2 regions of the Paraburkholderia sp. EG287B genome follow, and region 1 is predicted to be linked to the other one. Evidence: riboswitches for the same ligand, from Rfam matches in the RefSeq annotation. Region 1 holds a riboswitch; the other holds the start of a gene.
The links. Region 1 has a riboswitch for thiamine pyrophosphate ahead of AB4Y40_RS33175 (FAD-dependent oxidoreductase). Riboswitches for the same ligand answer to the same signal wherever they lie in the genome.
Positions count from the first base shown of each region.

Region 2: it holds a riboswitch for thiamine pyrophosphate, as region 1 does, so the genes downstream of both, thiC (phosphomethylpyrimidine synthase ThiC) here and AB4Y40_RS33175 (FAD-dependent oxidoreductase) in region 1, are expected to answer to the same signal.

Region 1 covers NZ_JBFRCG010000021.1:75,562-84,324, reverse strand. The annotation lists gene AB4Y40_RS33215 (phospholipid-binding protein MlaC) at 1-546, opposite strand, end outside; gene AB4Y40_RS33210 (VacJ family lipoprotein) at 725-1,735, opposite strand; gene mlaD (outer membrane lipid asymmetry maintenance protein MlaD) at 1,750-2,331, opposite strand; gene mlaE (lipid asymmetry maintenance ABC transporter permease subunit MlaE) at 2,399-3,175, opposite strand; gene AB4Y40_RS33195 (ABC transporter ATP-binding protein) at 3,172-3,993, opposite strand; gene thiE (thiamine phosphate synthase) at 4,163-5,275, opposite strand; gene AB4Y40_RS33185 (thiazole synthase) at 5,272-6,087, opposite strand; gene thiS (sulfur carrier protein ThiS) at 6,168-6,365, opposite strand; gene AB4Y40_RS33175 (FAD-dependent oxidoreductase) at 6,408-7,556, opposite strand; TPP riboswitch at 7,805-7,919, opposite strand; gene AB4Y40_RS33170 (ABC transporter ATP-binding protein/permease) at 8,229-8,763, shown strand, end outside.
Region 2 covers NZ_JBFRCG010000001.1:482,171-490,933, reverse strand. The annotation lists gene AB4Y40_RS02185 (glycine zipper 2TM domain-containing protein) at 1-52, opposite strand, end outside; gene thiC (phosphomethylpyrimidine synthase ThiC) at 265-2,196, opposite strand; TPP riboswitch at 2,301-2,430, opposite strand; gene AB4Y40_RS02175 (GreA/GreB family elongation factor) at 2,528-2,935, opposite strand; gene AB4Y40_RS02170 (EamA family transporter) at 3,721-4,614, shown strand; gene AB4Y40_RS02165 (entericidin A/B family lipoprotein) at 4,778-4,915, opposite strand; gene AB4Y40_RS02160 (DUF1328 family protein) at 5,086-5,247, shown strand; gene AB4Y40_RS02155 (bacterioferritin) at 5,304-5,843, shown strand; gene AB4Y40_RS02150 (MFS transporter) at 5,860-7,074, opposite strand; gene AB4Y40_RS02145 (phosphodiesterase) at 7,188-8,015, opposite strand; gene AB4Y40_RS02140 (ABC transporter ATP-binding protein) at 8,037-8,763, opposite strand, start outside.

The sequences.
Region 1 (8,763 bases):
TTCCTGGAACTGCTGCTGGTACGCCTGGATGAGCCACGCGCCGAGCACGTTGATGTCATACACGCGCCAGCCTTGCGCCGTCTTGTAGAGGCGATAGTCGAGCTCGATCGGCTGGCCGCCGTTCATGACCGTCGAACGGACCACGACGTCGGTGTCGTCCGGGTTCGCGCGGAACGGCTTGTACTGGATCTGCTGGTCGCGCACCTGGGCGAGCGCGCCCGAGTACGTGCGGATGAGCAGCGTCTTGAACTGCTCGATGACCTGTTGCTGCTGCTCCGGCGTGGCTGTGCGCCAGTTGCGGCCCATCGCGAGCTGCGTGGTGCGGCGGAAGTCGGTGTACGGCAGGATCTTTTCGTTCACGAGCTGCGTGATCCTGCTGATGTCGCCGGACTGGATGGACTTGTCACCCTTGATCTGGCTCATGACCTGCTGCGTGACTGTCTGGACCATCGCGTCGGGATTGCTGGTGTCTACCGTCTGAGCGAACGCGCCGCCGGCAAACGAAAGAAACATGGCGAAAAACGGGTACAGAAAGAATTTTTTCATATCGAGCCCTGCTAGTTGGGGGACATCGCCCCGTTGGAACCAACGATATCACGCGAGATCTATCGCGCTGTGTCAAAACCGCCAGCAAAGTGCGACAAGCGTTTCTGCTTGTTACGTCAGACGTATAGGTCAGACGAACGCTCCGGCGAGGCCGTTCCAGCATGCCGGAGCGCAGCGCTCAGTGCAGCCGCAGCATGCTCGGGAAGCCGATGCGCGCAGGCGGAATCATCTGGTCGCCCGGCACCGTGGTTTCCGACGCGCCCACGGGCGCCGCGGCGCCGGCCGGGCCTTCCAGCGTGGCCGGGGCGGTCGTTGCGCCGTTCGGGTTGGCGGGCACCATGCTGGCCGCATTCGGCGTGGCCGCAGGCGCAGTGCCCGAAGCGGGCACTGCCGCACCGGCAGCCGCACCCGAAGCGGGGGCCGCCGCGCCCTCGTCGGTGTCGTCGTACTTCGGCAGCGGCGCGCCATCGCCGTAGTCCGGCAGGTTGCTGTTGTCCGACGACGCGCGGCCATCCGACAACAGGTAGCGGCGACGCTGCAGATAGGCGTTGCGGATGAACGAGTACTTGTCGATCGCCGCGCCTTCGAGCAAGTCGCTCGCGCCCAGCAGGTTGGCGCGCGTGCTCACCACGTTCAGGCCGTAGAGGCCCCACGACAGCGCGGCCGGATCCACATAGGTGAGCGGGTTGATGAAGTAGTTGGGCACGAGGCCGACGCCGTCACGCACCGTGCTCGGACCGAACAGCGGCAGCACGAGGTACGGACCGGGCGGCACGCCATAGTGGCCGAGCGTGAGACCGAAGTCCTGGTTGTGCTTGGGCAGCTTCGCGAGCGTCGCGACGTCGAACAGGCCACCGAGGCCGAAGACCGTGTTGATCACGATCCGCATGATGTCCTCGACACCGTCGGTGATCCTCAGCTGCAGGAAGTTGTTCGCGGCGTTGTACACGTCGCCGATGTTCGCGAAGAAGTTCGTCACGCTGTCGCGCACGGGCTGCGGCGTCACCTTCACGTAGCCCTGCGCCACCGGCTTGAGCGCGTACGTGTCAACCTTGTCGTTGAACGTGTACACCGTGCGGTTGAACCCTTCCCATGGATCTTCCTTCGACGGCGTCTGCACCGTCGAACAACCCCCGAGTGCGAGCGCTGCGACGCCAAGCGTAATGGCGCGCATGCGTATGGTCGTCATTCTTTTTCTCCTTCTTATTGGGCCGCCGAAGCCGCCGGTGCAGGCGCCGGTGCAGGCGCTGGGGCCGGCGCCGGTGCGGGCGCGGCAGCAGGCGCCGCATCCGTGCTCGCGCCGCTGGACGCCTTCGTGGCGCCCGAATCCGCCGCCTTGCTATAGAGGAACTGGCCGATCAGGTTTTCGAGCACGATGGCCGACTGCGTCATCGAAATGGTGTCGCCGGCCTTGAGCATTTCCGAATCGCCGCCCGGCTCGAGGCCGATGTACTGCTCGCCGAGCAGACCCGACGTCAGGATCTTCGCCGACGTGTCCTTCGGAAACTGGTACTGCTGGTCGAGGTCGATCGTCACCAGCGCCTGATAGGTGTTGGAGTCGAAGCCGATCGAGGCCACCCGGCCCACGGTCACGCCCGCGCTCTTCACCGGCGCGCGCGGCTTGAGGCCGCCGATATTGTCGAACTTGAGCTTCACCGGGTAGGTGGCCTGGAACGACAGCGAACTCATGTTGCCGGCCTTCAGCGCGAGAAACAGCAGCGCGATAAAGCCCAGCACCACAAACAGACCGACCCAGAAGTCGAGAGCATTCTTTTTCATCGTCATCCCAATGAGAATCCGTTGCGGCGTCGCTCACATGCGCGCCGCGCCGCCGGGTCGCTGCCCGGCGTCTTTAGCTGAACATCAGCGCGGTGAGCAGGAAGTCGAGGCCGAGCACCGCGAGCGACGCGTACACGACCGTCTTGGTGGTCGCGCGCGACACGCCCTCGGGCGTGGGCTTCGCCTCATAGCCCTGATAGAGCGCGGTGAAGGTCACGGCGAAGCCGAACACGATGCTCTTCACAACGCCGTTGCCCACGTCGGTCCAGACGTCCACGCCGCCCTGCATTTGCGACCAGAACGCGCCGGCGTCCACGCCGATCAGCACCACGCCCACCACGTAGCCGCCCAGAATGCCGACCGCGCTGAAGATGGCCGCGAGGATCGGCATGGCGATCACGCCCGCCCACATGCGCGGCGCGACCACCACGCGCACGGGGTCCACCGCCATCATCTCCATGGCCGTGAGTTGCTCGCCCGCCTTCATGAGGCCGATCTCGGCCGTGAGCGAGGTGCCCGCGCGGCCCGCGAACAAGAGCGCGGTGACGACGGGCCCGAGCTCACGCACGAGCGACAGCGCGACCAGCAGCCCGAGCGCCTGCTCGGAGCCGTAGCGGTTGAGCGTGTAATAGCCCTGCAGCCCGAGCACGAAGCCCACGAACAGGCCCGACACGGCAATGATCAAGAGCGAATAATTGCCGACGAAGTGGATCTGCTTCGTGACAAGACGCGGCCGGCGCAGCAGCGGGAAGAATTCGAGCACGAGGCGCACGAAAAAGCGCGTCGCATGCCCCGCGCGCGCGATCGTGTCGAGCACGGTGCGCCCGATCGAGCTGATGGCGCCGATCATGAGCGGCCTCCGCCAATGCCGAAGTCCGCTTCGAGCGGCAGGTTCGACGGGTAATGGAACCGGAACGGGCCGTCCGGCGCGCCGTCGATGAACTGGCGCACGATCGGGTCGGTCGAGGCACGCAGCTCGGCCGGCGTGCCCTGCGCCTGCACCCGGCCGTTCGCCATGAAGTACACGTAGTCGGCGATCGCGAACGACTCGGGCACGTCGTGCGTGACGAGGATCGAGGTTGCGCCGAGCGCGTCGTTGAGCGTGCGGATGAGGTTCGCGGTGATGCCGAGCGAAATCGGGTCGAGACCCGCGAACGGCTCGTCGTACATCATGAGCTCGGGGTCGAGCGCGATGGCGCGCGCCAGCGCCACGCGACGCGCCATGCCGCCGGAAATTTCCGAAGGCGCGAGGTCGCGCGCGCCACGCAAGCCGACGGCGTTGAGCTTCATGAGCACGAGGTCGCGGATCAGCGCTTCAGGCAGGTCGGTGTGCTCGCGCAGGGCGAAGGCGACGTTCTCGAACACCGACATGTCGGTGAAGAGCGCGCCGAACTGGAAGAGCATGCCCATCTTGCGGCGCAGGGCGTAGAGGCCGTCGCGCGATTGCGCGCCGACGTCCTGGCCGCCGAACAGCACCTGGCCGCGCTGGGCGCGAACGAGGCCGCCGATCAGACGCAGCACTGTCGTTTTTCCGCCACCGGAGCCGCCCATGACCGCCACTACCTGACCGCGCGGGAAGCGCATGTTCAGGCCGGACAGGACGAGCCGGTCGCCGTATCCGAAGTCGACGTCGCGCAGCTCCAGCAGGGTCTCAGAGGTTGAGGGCACGTGGCAGACAGTCCATTTACACGAAGGCGGGATTATAGGGCCATCGTGGAAAACCTGCCGTGGCGCCCCTGGACCCGTTGATGTAAGCCGCAAGCGCCCGCTGCTGCGGGTTGCGGCCCCCTCGGCACCTGGCCGCGCACGCGGCGCAGCCCGATGCCAGGGCGGACCATTATTGCGTAAACGCGTTGCGCAATGCAGCAACCGCGGCAGCCGGGTCGGCCGCCTCGGTCACGGCACGCACTACCGCTGCGCTGCCGGCGCCCGTGGCGAGCACTTCGGGCAGCACGTTGCCGTCGATGCCGCCGATCGCCACCATCGGCACGACGCCGTCCAGCAGCTTCACGTAGCGGGCCAGGCGCGCGAGGCCCTGGGGGGCCGTCGGCATGGCCTTGGTCGTGGTGGCGAAGACGGCGCCGCATGCGAGGTAGCTCGGACGGAAATGCAGCGCCGTGAGCATCTCGAAGTAGCCGTGCGTCGAGAGGCCAAGGCGCACGCCGGCTGCCGCGATCGCGCCGAGGTCGGCTTCGCGCAGGTCTTCCTGGCCGAGGTGCACGCCATAAGCGCCGGCCGCGACGGCCTCCTGCCAGTGATCGTTGATGAAAAGCTGCGCGTCGTGCTTGCGGCCGGCGGCGACGCAGCGCTCGATTTCGCTCGTGAGCGCCGGCGACTTCGGCTGCTTGCTGCGCAGCTGCACCATCGTCACGCCGTAGTCGAGCACGCGCTCGACCCACTCGGCCGTAGGCAGCACCGGATACAGGCCGAGCTTCGCGGGACACGGCGCGAACGGCTGCGCGGGCGCGGCAGGCAGGTCCAGCACGCGCGGAAAACGCTCGATGTCGACGGGCCAGGCGTCGGCCTGCTGCTCGTCGCCGTCGCGCCAGGCGAGCGCGAGCACGAGCGCGTCGTGCGGATCGAAGCCGCAGTCGAGGAAGGCCGCCAGCGCCGGGATCCAGTCTTCCGCCAGCTCGCCCTCGAGCGCGTACCGCTCGCCGCCCAGATGCAGCGTGGCGCGCGCCGCCTTCGGGTGTTCGCCCGCGGCTTCGATCACGCCCGCGCCGTCGGTCATCCAGCGCGCGATGTTGGCCAGATGCGGCGCCGCGTCGGTCACGATGATCAGATCGCCGCCGTTGGGCGCGTCGGGCGGCGTGAGACAGATGCGCCACGGCGCATGCGTGGGCTGCCAGTCGCCCAGGCGCGCGCGGATGCGCTCCGCCGTTTCGGTGAGTTCGTCGGCGGGCGGCCAGAACAGTTCGCGGTCCTGCAGGCGCAGCGTTTCAGTCATCGATTGTCTCCATCCTGGTGCCAGAAAGGCATGCCCACCACGGGCGTGCTCGCGACCGCCGCTTCGCGCTCGGCCATCGGTCCGGCGAGAAACGCGGCGCGCCCCGCCTCGACGCCCTGCGCGAACGCGCGCGCCATCGCCGCGGGATGCGTGGCCTGCGAAACGGCCGTGTTGAGCAGCACGCCGTCGAAACCCCACTCCATCACCTGGCACGCGTGCGAAGGCACGCCCAGGCCCGCATCGACGATCAGCGGCACATCGGGCAAGCGCTCGCGCAGCACGCGCAAGCCGTAGGGGTTGATCACGCCCTTGCCGGTGCCGATCGGCGCGCCCCACGGCATGAGCGCCTCGCAGCCCGCGTCGAGCAGACGCCGGCCAATCACGAGATCCTCGGTGCAATACGGCAGCACCTTGAAGCCATCCTTCACGAGGCGCGACGCGGCCTCGATCAGGCCGACCGGGTCGGGCTGCAGCGTGTAGTCGTCACCGATCAGTTCGAGCTTGATCCAGTCGGTTTCGAAGACTTCGCGCGCCATGTGCGCCGTCGTCACCGCCTCGTTGACGGTGAGGCAGCCGGCCGTGTTCGGCAGGAGCGGCACGCCGTGGCGCTTGAGCAGGTCGAAGAAGCCGGCCTCGGCGGTGCCCTCGTTCATCTGGCGGCGCAGCGCGACGGTGATCATGCCGGGGCGCGCGGCCGCCATCGAGTCGGCGAGCGACTGCAGCGACGGATAGCGCGACGTGCCGAGCAGCACGCGGCTCGCGAAGGTTTCGCCGTAGAGCGTGAGCGCGTCGGCAGTGGAGGTGGTGGTCATGGGTTGGAATCCTTTGCGGTGTCGTGAAAGCGCTCGCGATGCATACGATGCGCGCGACCGCGGGCTTGGGCGAGCGAGGCTCAGCCGCCGGCCACGGGGCTCACGACGTCGAGGCGGTCGCCCGCCTGGAGCGAGCGCGCGCCATGCTGGGTGCGCGCCACGAAATCGCCGTTCAGGGCGACGGCGAACGGCGGACGCGCGCCGAATGCGGCGAGCGCATCGGCGACAGTCGCGCCCTCGGGCAGCGTGATCGGCTTCTGGTTGATATGAATGTCCATGGCAAATACGTTCTCAAACTGCGGATTTTTTCTGGTGAGGCGTCAGGCCGGCTCGTGCGCGCCCTGCGCGTGCAGCATCTCGCCCCAGCGCGACGCGCGGCGCAGCGACTCGAAGGAATCGGCATCGCTCACGCGGGCGTCGAGCAGCGCCTGGGCGACGCGCGCGGCTTCATCGGCGACTTCCGGCGCGATCATGAAGCCGTGCCGATAGAGGCCGTTCACGCGCAGCGTGGTCTTGCCGTCCCAGATGAGCGCCGGGCGGTGGTCGGGCAGCGTCGGGCGGCACTGCGTATTCAACTCGAGGATGCGCGCCTCGCCGAACGCCGGATGCACCGCAAACGCCGCGCTCAGCAGTTCGAGCGCCGAGCGCACGCTCACGGGCGAACGGTCCTCGCCTTCGATCTCGGTCGCGCCGATCACGAAGACATCGTGTTCCTTGGGCGCGATATAGAGCGGATAGCGCGGATGCAGGAGCCGCACCGGGCGCGTGAGCGTGATGCCGGGCGCGTGCACGCGCGCGACTTCGCCGCGAATGCCGCGCAACCCCGGCAGCGAAGGTTTGGCGCCCAGCCCGCGGCAGTCGATCGTCACGCGCGCGGGCGGCGGATTGGCCTCGTCGACCGTGGTGTGCCAGTGGGTAGCCACGCCGCGCGCGGCGAGCCCCGCCGCCAGCGCAGCCAGGGCCTGGCGGTTGTCGAGCTGGCCCTCGCCTTCGAGCAGCCAGCCGCGCGCGAAGCGCCCGGCGAGCGCCGGTTCGGCAGCGTCGAGCTGCGCACCCGCGAGCGCGACGAAGTTGGCATCGGCGAGCGAGCGCGGCGCATTCGCGCGCACGCGGCGCTCGAAGAGCGGGGCTTCGGTGCGATCGGCGCTATGCCAGACCACGAGCGTGCCGTTGCGCTGGAAGAACACGGGCTCCGGCAGCTCGGCCAGGATGCGCGGCCAGGTTTCGAGCGACGCGACGCCAAGCTCGGTGATGAGCAGTTCGGCGACAGCGGCCTCCGCGAGCGGCGCAAGCATGGCCGCCGCGACCCAGGCGGCGGCCTCGCCGCCTTCGGGGCCGCCGCGCTCATAAAGCGCGACGCGATGGCCCTCGCCGGCCAGACGCCACGCGACGAGCCGGCCGCTCAGGCCGCCGCCGAGCACGGCGAAGTCGGGCACGCCGCCCACGTTATGGTTGCGGCCGCGGCTCATGACGATGCTCCGTCACGCAAGGCGAGCGCGATAAGAATCGGGGAACAAAGAGAATAGGCGGTCATCGTATCCTTTCCGTACGGCAGCAGCAGACGTACCCAAGGACGAAACCGGCTGGCAAGGCCGACCGTGGAGGCTATGCGGCGCAGACGGCCCGTACGGAATGCGTACGAACCCATGCGCCCAAAGCGCAGCCCGGCGGGAAACCTAGCGCCCCCACCTTTTCAAAACCCAGGCTGGGCGCCGGCCAAGACTTTCTGGAAACTTCCCGCGCCGGTATTACCCGGATCGGGTGCAAAGGGTTTCTCTCAGCCTCACTGGCGGCATGCCCGGCATACCGGTGAAGCACCCCTGTTTCGTCAACGACGATTAGACCACAAAAGGCGCGCGGCCCGCAAACCTCGACGGAACCGGGGGACGTGGTCTGGCACAATGCCCTGAACCTGCCTCTTTCGCCTCGCAAGCCCGCGCGGTGAGACAATGGGCGCCACGCTACGGCGGCGCCGGCGTGCGCTTTTGTCCACGCCTGGCGCCGGTTTTGGCTCCGCCTGTGACCCGTTAAGACTCACTTAAGCGCCCGACGACAGAATCGCTGCAAAAATCGCTGCAACGCTGCCGCCGTGCGGCGCGCGGCGCATGCCCCCAGCGGGCCGCCACACCTTCAGGACGCACATGACCAACCAACCTGCCCGCGCCACGCCCGATCAGAACGAGCATCAGAAGATCACCGCGTGGAGCCTGATCAAGCCCTACTGGGTCTCCGAGGAACGCTGGATCGCCTGGGGCCTGCTCGTCGCGATCATCGTGATGAACCTGCTCGTCGTGTGGATCAACGTGCGCCTGAACGGCTGGAGCGCGGAGTTCTACAACGCGTTGCAGGCCAAGGACGTCAAGCGCTTCCCGCCGCTGTTGATGACCTTCACCGAACTGGCGTTCGGCTTCATCATCCTCGCGGTGTATGGCCGGTATCTGCGCCAGATGCTCGGCTTTCGCTGGCGTCAGTGGCTCACCACGCGGTTCCTGAACGAGTGGCTCGGCAAGGGCGCGTTCTACCGCATCGAGCGCGACCGCCTCGCCGACAACCCCGACCAGCGGATCAGCGACGACCTCCAGTCGTTCGCCACGACCACCCTGTCGCTCACGCTCGACCTGCTCTCGACGGTCGTCACGCTCATCTCGTTCATCACGATCCTGTGGACGCTCGCGG
Region 2 (8,763 bases), on a different contig from region 1:
CGACGAGTGTCGTCACCGTGAGTAGCGTGCGTGCACGTTTGAGCGTATTCATTGTTCGACTCCCCACGCATGATGCGTTCGAGTGGGCGGTCCGACGTGCGCTGGCGCGCACGCCACACCTTCGATATCCCCATCCTAGCCACGCGACCCGTATCCGGGTGTGTGCGCTTGTCAGAGAGTTGTGGGAGTCGTTAGAAAATGTTTCGGCGGACGGCGAGCGCCCGCCGGGGCGTAGTGAGCCCTGAGTCGGCCCGAAGTCAGCGCTTACTGGCGCTGATAGATTTCGGCGCCTTGCTTGATGAACTCGACCGCCTTCACTTCCATACCCTTCTTGAGGGCCTCGTCGTCGCTCACGCCTTGCTTGGCCGCGAAGTCGCGCACGTCCTGGGTGATCTTCATCGAGCAGAAGTGCGGGCCGCACATCGAGCAGAAGTGCGCGACCTTGGCCGAGTCCTTCGGCAGCGTTTCGTCGTGGAACTCGCGCGCCTTGTCCGGGTCGAGGCCGAGGTTGAACTGGTCTTCCCAGCGGAACTCGAAGCGCGCCTTCGACAAAGCGTTGTCGCGCACCTGGGCGCCCGGATGACCCTTCGCGAGATCGGCCGCATGCGCCGCGAGCTTGTACGTGATGATGCCTTCCTTCACGTCGTCCTTGTTCGGCAGGCCCAGGTGTTCCTTCGGCGTGACATAGCAGAGCATGGCCGTGCCGAACCAGCCGATCATCGCGGCGCCGATGCCGGAGGTGATGTGGTCGTAGCCCGGCGCGATGTCGGTGGTGAGCGGCCCGAGTGTGTAGAAGGGCGCTTCCTTGCACCAGTCGAGCTGGAGATCCATGTTCTCCTTGATGAGCTGCATCGGCACGTGGCCCGGGCCCTCGATCATCACCTGCACGTCGTGCTTCCACGCGATCTGCGTGAGCTCGCCAAGCGTCTTCAGTTCGCCGAGCTGCGCTTCGTCATTGGCGTCGTAGATCGAGCCGGGACGCAGACCGTCGCCGAGCGAGAAGCTCACGTCGTAGGCCTTCATGATTTCGCAGATCTCTTCGAAATGCTCGTAAATGAAGGACTCCTTGTGATGCGCGAGGCACCACTTGGCCATGATCGAGCCGCCGCGCGAGACGATGCCCGTCATGCGGTTCGCGGTGAGCGGCACGTACTGCAGGCGCACGCCCGCGTGGATCGTGAAGTAGTCCACGCCCTGCTCGGCCTGCTCGATGAGCGTGTCGCGGAACATTTCCCACGTGAGATCTTCGGCCTTGCCGTTGACCTTTTCGAGCGCCTGGTAGATCGGCACCGTGCCGATCGGCACCGGCGAGTTGCGGATGATCCACTCGCGCGTTTCGTGAATGTGCTTGCCGGTCGAGAGGTCCATGACCGTGTCGCCGCCCCAGCGGATCGCCCACGTCATCTTGTCGACTTCTTCGCCGATCGACGAGGTGACCGCCGAATTGCCGATGTTCGCGTTGATCTTCACGAGGAAGTTGCGGCCGATGATCATCGGCTCGCTTTCCGGGTGGTTGATGTTCGCGGGAATGATCGCGCGGCCGCGCGCGATTTCGTCGCGCACGAACTCGGGCGTGATTTCCTTGAGCGCGTTCTCGCCGAAGGCGGCTGCGCCGAACGCCTGGCCCGGATGCTGGCGGCCCATCATCGCGGCGAGCTTCGCGCCGTTCGGGCCGCTGGCCTTGAGACTTTCCAGATACTCGGCGCGGCGCTGGTTCTCGCGAATCGCGATGTATTCCATCTCCGGCGTGATGATGCCCTGACGCGCGTAGTGCATCTGCGTGACGTTCTTGCCGGCCGTCGCGCGGCGCGGCGTGCGGTGCAGGCCGGGGAAGCGCAGCTCGGCCGTCGCGGGGTCGGCGGCGCGCTCGCGGCCGTACTCGGAGGAGAGGCCCGGCAGCGCTTCGGTGTCGCCGCGCTTTTCGATCCAGTTCTGACGCAGCGCGGGCAGGCCCGCGCGAATGTCGATCTTCGCTTCAGGGTCGGTGTACGGACCCGAGGTGTCGTAGACGTAGATCGGCGGATTCTTCTCGCCGCCGAAGCCCGTGGGCGTATCCGCCTGCGTGATCTCGCGCATCGGCACGCGGATATCGGGCTGCGACCCGGTCACGTAGATCTTGCGGGAATTGGGCAGCGGCGCGATCGCGGCTTCGTCGACGTGCGCGTTGGCGGAAATGAACTTGGGATTCGCGTTCATGCGTCTCTCTCTCCATGCAAAGCAAAGTGGGAACAGCGGCTTAGCAGGAGACGAGACGGAACGTGGACGGACTTCGCTGTGATGAGATGAGGCACTGAGCGATGTTGCGAAGTCCGGACGCTTCCCTGCGCTGGCATTATCCAGATCAGGTTCAAAGGGTATTTCTCACCCGCGCAATACGCTGCACGACTTTCGTTCGATGCGGCGCATGACGCAGGACCCCCGCGTAAGCAAGGCCAAACGATACACCGCGCTGCGACGATCTGGCAAGTGTCATCTCGCGTGCGATGTGCCAGGCACGGTGTGGCGCGGTGTTTCGTGCCGGCGGAACTTACAGCGTGAAATCCTGCGAGGCTTCCGGCTGAAACAGGATGCGTTCGATCTTCAGCGTTTCGACCGCGCCGCCCGGCGTCGTGAAGCGCACGGCGTTGCCGCGCTTCGCGCCGAGGAGCGCGAGACCCGCGGGCGAGAACACGTTCAGGCGCCCGGCGTCGACGTTCGCCTCATGCGGATAGACGACGGTGTACGTGAGGGAGGCGCCGTTGCGCTCATCGACGAGCGTGACCTGCGAGTTCATCGTCACGACGTTGGCGGCCATGTCGCGCGCCTCCACGATCACGGCGTGTTCGAGCAGCTCGTCGAGCATGGCCTGGCGCGCGGGGGCGGCGCCGGGTTCGGCGGCGCATCTTTCGAGACGGGCAACATCGAGTTCGGTGAAGTAACGGATTTTCTTCGACATGGCAGTTTTCCTTGCGATCCAGAAAAGATTCGAGGTAACGGCGAGGGCCGGCGGGCGAAATCGCGCAATCGGGCGCGGGCCGCAGCGGGGCATAACGGGGCGTAACGGATCGGCCCGGAGCCCGACCGAACGGCTCCGATGGATTGGGGGAGACGGGTTCAGTGCGGGCGCCGGGCGGCGCAGAGCGGGGCGGAAAGGGGCGGCAGGGTGCGCGCTCGGGTGTCGAGAGGCCACGGCGCCGTTCGCTCGCGCCTTGCGCGTGCACGCGCTGGCGCGCCGCGCAAACGGCGCGGCGGCAAGGCGAATACGGGACGCGAAACGAGCGAAAGCATGGCGAGCGACGTGTACGAAACCTGATTAATGAAAGTTAAACGAAAGGTTGCGTCATGCTAGCACGATCCAACCGGCGTGGCGTGACCCGGTCGGCGAACGTCGATATGGTGCGCGATCGGCCGTGCTGCCTTGCGCCGCTGCCACTGTGACGCGCACGCAACGAATCGCCGCGCATAAAGCATCCTGAAAGCATCCGCAACGCCCGGCGTTGTTGCATAATGCGCTTCGCCCGTCCCGGGTGTCCTTCGTACTCCGTCTTTTTTCGCGTTCTTGCGCATCTGCACCATGCCGTCGAGCTTCACCCGTCCCGCCACCTTGCTGCCGGGGCGCCCGCGGTCCTGCCTTTCACCTGCCGCGGTGAAATGACGATGCCTCCCCGTTTGCCTTTCCACGTGAACACTCGAACTTTATTCGCCGGGGCCCGGCAGGTTGCAGCCGCGCTATGGCGTTTCGTGCGCGCCGTACGGCTGCCGCAATCGCGCACCGGACGCGTCGCGCTCTCGCTCGCCGTCGTCTACTTCGTCTGGGGCTCGACGTATCTCGGCGTGAAGGTCGCACTCGATTCGTTCCCGCCGCTCCTGCTCTCCGGCTTGCGTAATCTGCTCGCCGGGATCGGCCTGTTCGTCTTCGCCATGCGCAGGCGGCCCGTCATGCCTACGCTGCTCGAAGTGCGCAACGCGGGCGTGGTGGGCACGCTGCTCGTGGGCCTGTCGAGCGGCATGCTCGCCTACGGCATGCGTACGGTGGGCACCGGCAAGGCGGCCGTGATGGTCGCCACGGTGCCGCTGTTCGCGACTGTGATCTCGGCGGTCACCGGGCGGCGCGTGGCGAAGGCCGAATGGGCGGCGGTCGCGCTCGGCCTCGTCGGCATTGCCGTCCTTAGCCACGGCGGGGCCGCGTCCGGCTCGGCGGGCGGCAGCCTCGCGATTCTGTGCGGCGCGCTCTTCTGGGCAATCGGTGCGCATCTGGCGGGCAAGCTCACGTTGCCGACCGATCTCTTCCTCGCGACGGCGCTGCAGATCGGCCTCGGCGGCGCCATTTCGACGGCGGTCGCGTGGATCAGCGGCGAACGCATGGGCGAGCTGCATTTCCTGCCGCTCCTCGCGTTCCTCTACCTGCTTTTCATCGGCACGATGGCGGCCTATGTCGCGTATGGCTACCTGATCCGCCATACCAGCCCGCTCGTCGCGAGCAGCTGCATGTACGTGAATCCCGTCGTGGCCGTCGCGCTCGGCGCGCTGCTGCTCGGCGAGCCGGTCACGAGTGCAACCGTCGTCGCGACCGTGCTGATTCTCGGCAGCGTGGGTTTGTCGTTCCTGTTCGACGACCGCCGCCGCACGTCCTGAGTTCATCCTGACTTCGCGACGCGTTTCGCATCATCGCGCTGCGTTGCGCGCGCGGCCGCTGCGCACGTGAGGCAAGCAGCGGCCGCGACTTCATCGTTCACCGGTGACCGGCAGCCTTTCGGGCGTTAGCCGTCATCCCGGCGCCTTTACCGTCTGCCAGACACTATTTCGCCTTTTCCGCGGAGTTCGTGAGGGCGTGGCCGCCTGCGGAAACGTCCTCGCCGGCACCCGCCATCGTGTTGCAGGCCGAGAGCGCTGCCACAGAAGCGGTAACGAGAAAGAGGGCAATCAGGCGTTTCATGAGGAAGTCCTCCACGGTGTCAAAGGAGACGACTCACCAGCATGTCGCGTGCCCGGTCATTTGTGCCGCCATGCGTCGGCGTGGACGCATGCGTCGGGTCCGCTGCTTGCGCTAGCGCCGATGCAGGCGCGACATAGCGCAGCGCATCCGCCCACAAGGAGGACTACGCCATGCTTCACTACGCCATCGTGTTTTTCATCATTGCGATCATCGCCGCCGTGTTCGGCTTCACGGGCATCGCTGCGGGCGCGGCCGAAATCGCCAAGATTCTGTTCTACATCTTCCTCGTGGTCTTCGTGGTCACGCTGCTGCTAGGCGTGATGCACCGATGACGCGCGCAATGCAAAGCCCATCCCACTCATGCATGCCATGTTCGAAGGAGAGTCAGATGTCGAAGACACACGCTTCGTTTGAGTTCGATCTCAAGCGCGTGCGCGATGAGGCGCGCCGCAATCTCGATCAGGGTCCGGTCACGCCGGATTACCCCGCGAATCGCCAGACCGTGCTCAAGCTGCTCAACGATTCGCTCGCCACGGAGCTCGTGTGCGTGCTGCGCTACAAGCGGCACCATTTCATGGCGAAGGGCATCGAGTCCGAGTCGGTGGCCGCCGAGTTTCTCCAGCACGCGACCGAGGAGCAGCAGCACGCCGACATGCTCGCGGCCCGCATCGTGCAGCTCGGCGGCGAGCCCGACTTCTCGCCGGCAACGCTGGTCGAGCGCTCGCACTCGGAATACAAGGAAGGATCCGACCTGAAGGACATGATCCGCGAGAATCTGGTTGCGGAGCGCATCGCCATCGAGAGCTATCGCGCGATCATCAACTATCTCGGCCACGACGACACCACCACGCGGCGCATCTTCGAGCAGATCCTCGCGACGGAGGAAGAGCATGCCGACGATATGACGGACTTGCTGTTCCGCAAATAGCGCTTGCCGCTAGCGCTCAGGAAGAGGTCTGCGCGCCCGCGCCCATGCGCGGGCGCGTCGCATGGTGAATCCAGCCGGCGAGCGCCGTGAATGCGATGCCCGCCACGCACACGCCAATCCAGCCGAATGCGTGCCACGCGGTTACGCCCACGGCGGAACCGGTCGCGCCGCCGATGAAGTAGCAGACCATGAACACTGTGTTCACGCGGCTGCGCGCCTCGGGGCGCAGCGCGTAGATGCGCGATTGATTCGAGATCTGCGCGGCCTGCACGCCCACGTCGAGCACGATCACGCCGATCACGAGGCCGATCAGGCTCGTGCCGGAGAACGCGAAGATCACGAACGCGAGCGCCATCAGCACGATCGACATCGTGATGACCGCGCGCGGCCCGCGCTTGTCGGCGGAGCGGCCCGCCATCGGCGCGGCCAGCGCGCCCGCCGCGCCGACGATGCCGAACAGGCCCGCCGCCTGCGGCCCGAGATGGAACGGCTCGCCCGCGAGCAGCAGCGTGAGCACGGGCCAGAAGAGGCTGAACGCGGCGAAGAGGCAAGCGCCCGTCGCCGATGCTTCACGCAGTCCCGGCAATTCCAGCACGAGATGCCACATCGAGCCGAGCAGCTTGCCGTAGCCGAGCGTCGAGGTCGGCTGGCTCTTCGGCAGCTTCTTCACGATCACGAGCGCGAGCACGAGCAGCGCGACGATCGACGCGCCGAATACCGCGCGCCAGCCGAAGTACTGACCGACGAAACCGGCCGCCGTGCGCGCGAGCAGGATGCCGAGCAAGAGGCCGCTCATGACCGTGCCCACCGCGTGGCCGCGCGCCTCGGGCGGCGCGAGTTCCGCGGAAAACGGCACGGCCTGCTGCGCGATGGTGGAGAGGATGCCGATCGCGAGGCTCGCGCCGACCAGCACGGCAAGCGAGGGCGCCGTGGCCGCGACGAGCAGCGCCACGCACAGGCCGGCGGTTTGCAGCAGGATGATGCGGCGGCGGTCGTAGCGGTCGCCGAGCGGCGCAAGCAGCAGCATGCCCGCTGCGTAGCCGAGCTGGGTGCCGGCCGGTACGGCGCCGATCCACGCGGCGCCGGCCGGGAAGCTCTGGCGGAAATCGTCGAGCAGCGGCTGGTTGAAGTAGATGTTCGCGACCGTGACGCCCGCGATGGTCGCGAGCAGGAGCAGCAGGCCGCGCAGCGACTGGCCTGCGCCAGCGTTTGCGGAATCAGGTGTGGACATGTGCGAATGCGGGCGGCGCCCGGTGATACGAAAGGCAGGCTTCGAGCGTGCCGATCATACCGGAGCGCGCACAATCGCGCTGGCGGCCCGGGAGCGCGCCGCCAGTCGCGCTTTCAGGCAATCAGCTCGCCCGAGGGCTCGTAGAACGGATACGGTCCGTCGAATGTCTCCACGTATTCATGATGGGTTACGATCCCGCCCTGCGGATCGTAGCGATGCAGCGCGAAGGCGGGCGGCTCCAGCGTGAAGGTGGAGGGCGCATCGGGCGCGAGGTCGAGCGTGACCTGGTGGGCCGGCGCGGGCACCGCCGCAGCGATCGTGCCGCCGAAGCGCACGAACATGGGCCGGTGCACGTGACCGCACAGCACGCGCTCGACGTTGGGATGCTGCGCCACGAGCGCTTCGAGTGCCCGGGCGGCACTGTCGTCGAGCCGAATCGCATCCATATGGCCGATGCCGCAGTCGAACGGCGGGTGATGGAGTGCGACGATCACGGGCTTGCCGCGCGCCGCGTCGAGCTGCTGCGCGAGCCACGCGAGGCGCGCCGCGCAGAGTGTGCCCGCGCTTTGCCCCGGCTGCATCGAGTCGAGCGCGATCACGCGCAGCGCTCCGAGGTCCACGGCGTACTGGACGAACTCGCCGCCTTCGCGCAGTTCGGGCCGGTCGGCGAATACTTCGCGCAGCGGCTCGCGCGCGTCGTGGTTGCCGATCAGGAGCCAGTACGGAATCTCGAGCGTGTCGAGCAGCGTTTTGAGGTGCCGGTATTCCTCGACCGAGCCCTGGTCGACGAGGTCGCCGGTCATGAGCACGGCGTCGGGGCGTGGCGTGAGCGCGTTCAACCGCGCGATGGTACGCGCGAGGCTAGCGGCCGTATCGACGCGGCGATAGGCGAGCGCGCCCGGTGGCTTGATGTGCAGGTCGCTGATCTGGGCGAGCAGCATGGTAGTCCTCGTTAGTAAAAGTTACGCGAGCGCGATGAGCGCTTCGGGGGCGATCGAAATGCCGACCGGCGTGCCGCGCGCCAGCTCGACGCGGCCCGCCACGTCGACGAGCAGGGCATCGGGTGCCGCGCCGCCGATCGTGAGACGCGTGCGCTCGCCGAGAAAAGTCGCCTGCTCGATCACGCCGCGCAGTTGCGCGCCGACAGGGTCGGCGAGCGTGGCGTCTTCGGGCCGGAAATACAGCTCGGCGGCGCCGCTGGTCTGGGACGCGCTGGCCGGCACGGCGCCGCCGCTCGTGCGCAGCATGCCACCTTGCCATTCTCCGGCGATCCGGTTGAGCGTGCCGACGAACTGCGCGACCGCACGGCTCGCCGGCTGGAAGTAGATCTCGCGCGGCGTGCCGATCTGCTCGATGCGGCCCGCGCTCATCACGACGATGCGGTCGCCCAGCTCCATCGCCTCGGCCTGATCGTGCGTGACGTAGACCGTCGTCACGCCCAGCTCACGCAACAGCAGGTTCATCTCGCTGCGCAAGGTGTCGCGCAGGCGCGCATCGAGCGCGGTGAGCGGCTCGTCCAGCAGCAATACACGCGGGCGCGGCGCGAGTGCGCGTGCGAGCGCCACGCGCTGGCGCTGGCCGCCCGAAAGCTGGTTGATCGGCTTGGCCGCGTGCGCTTCGAGACGCATCATCGCGAGCAGCTCGTCGACGCGTGCGCGCACGTCGGCGGCGGGAACGCGCTGGATCTTC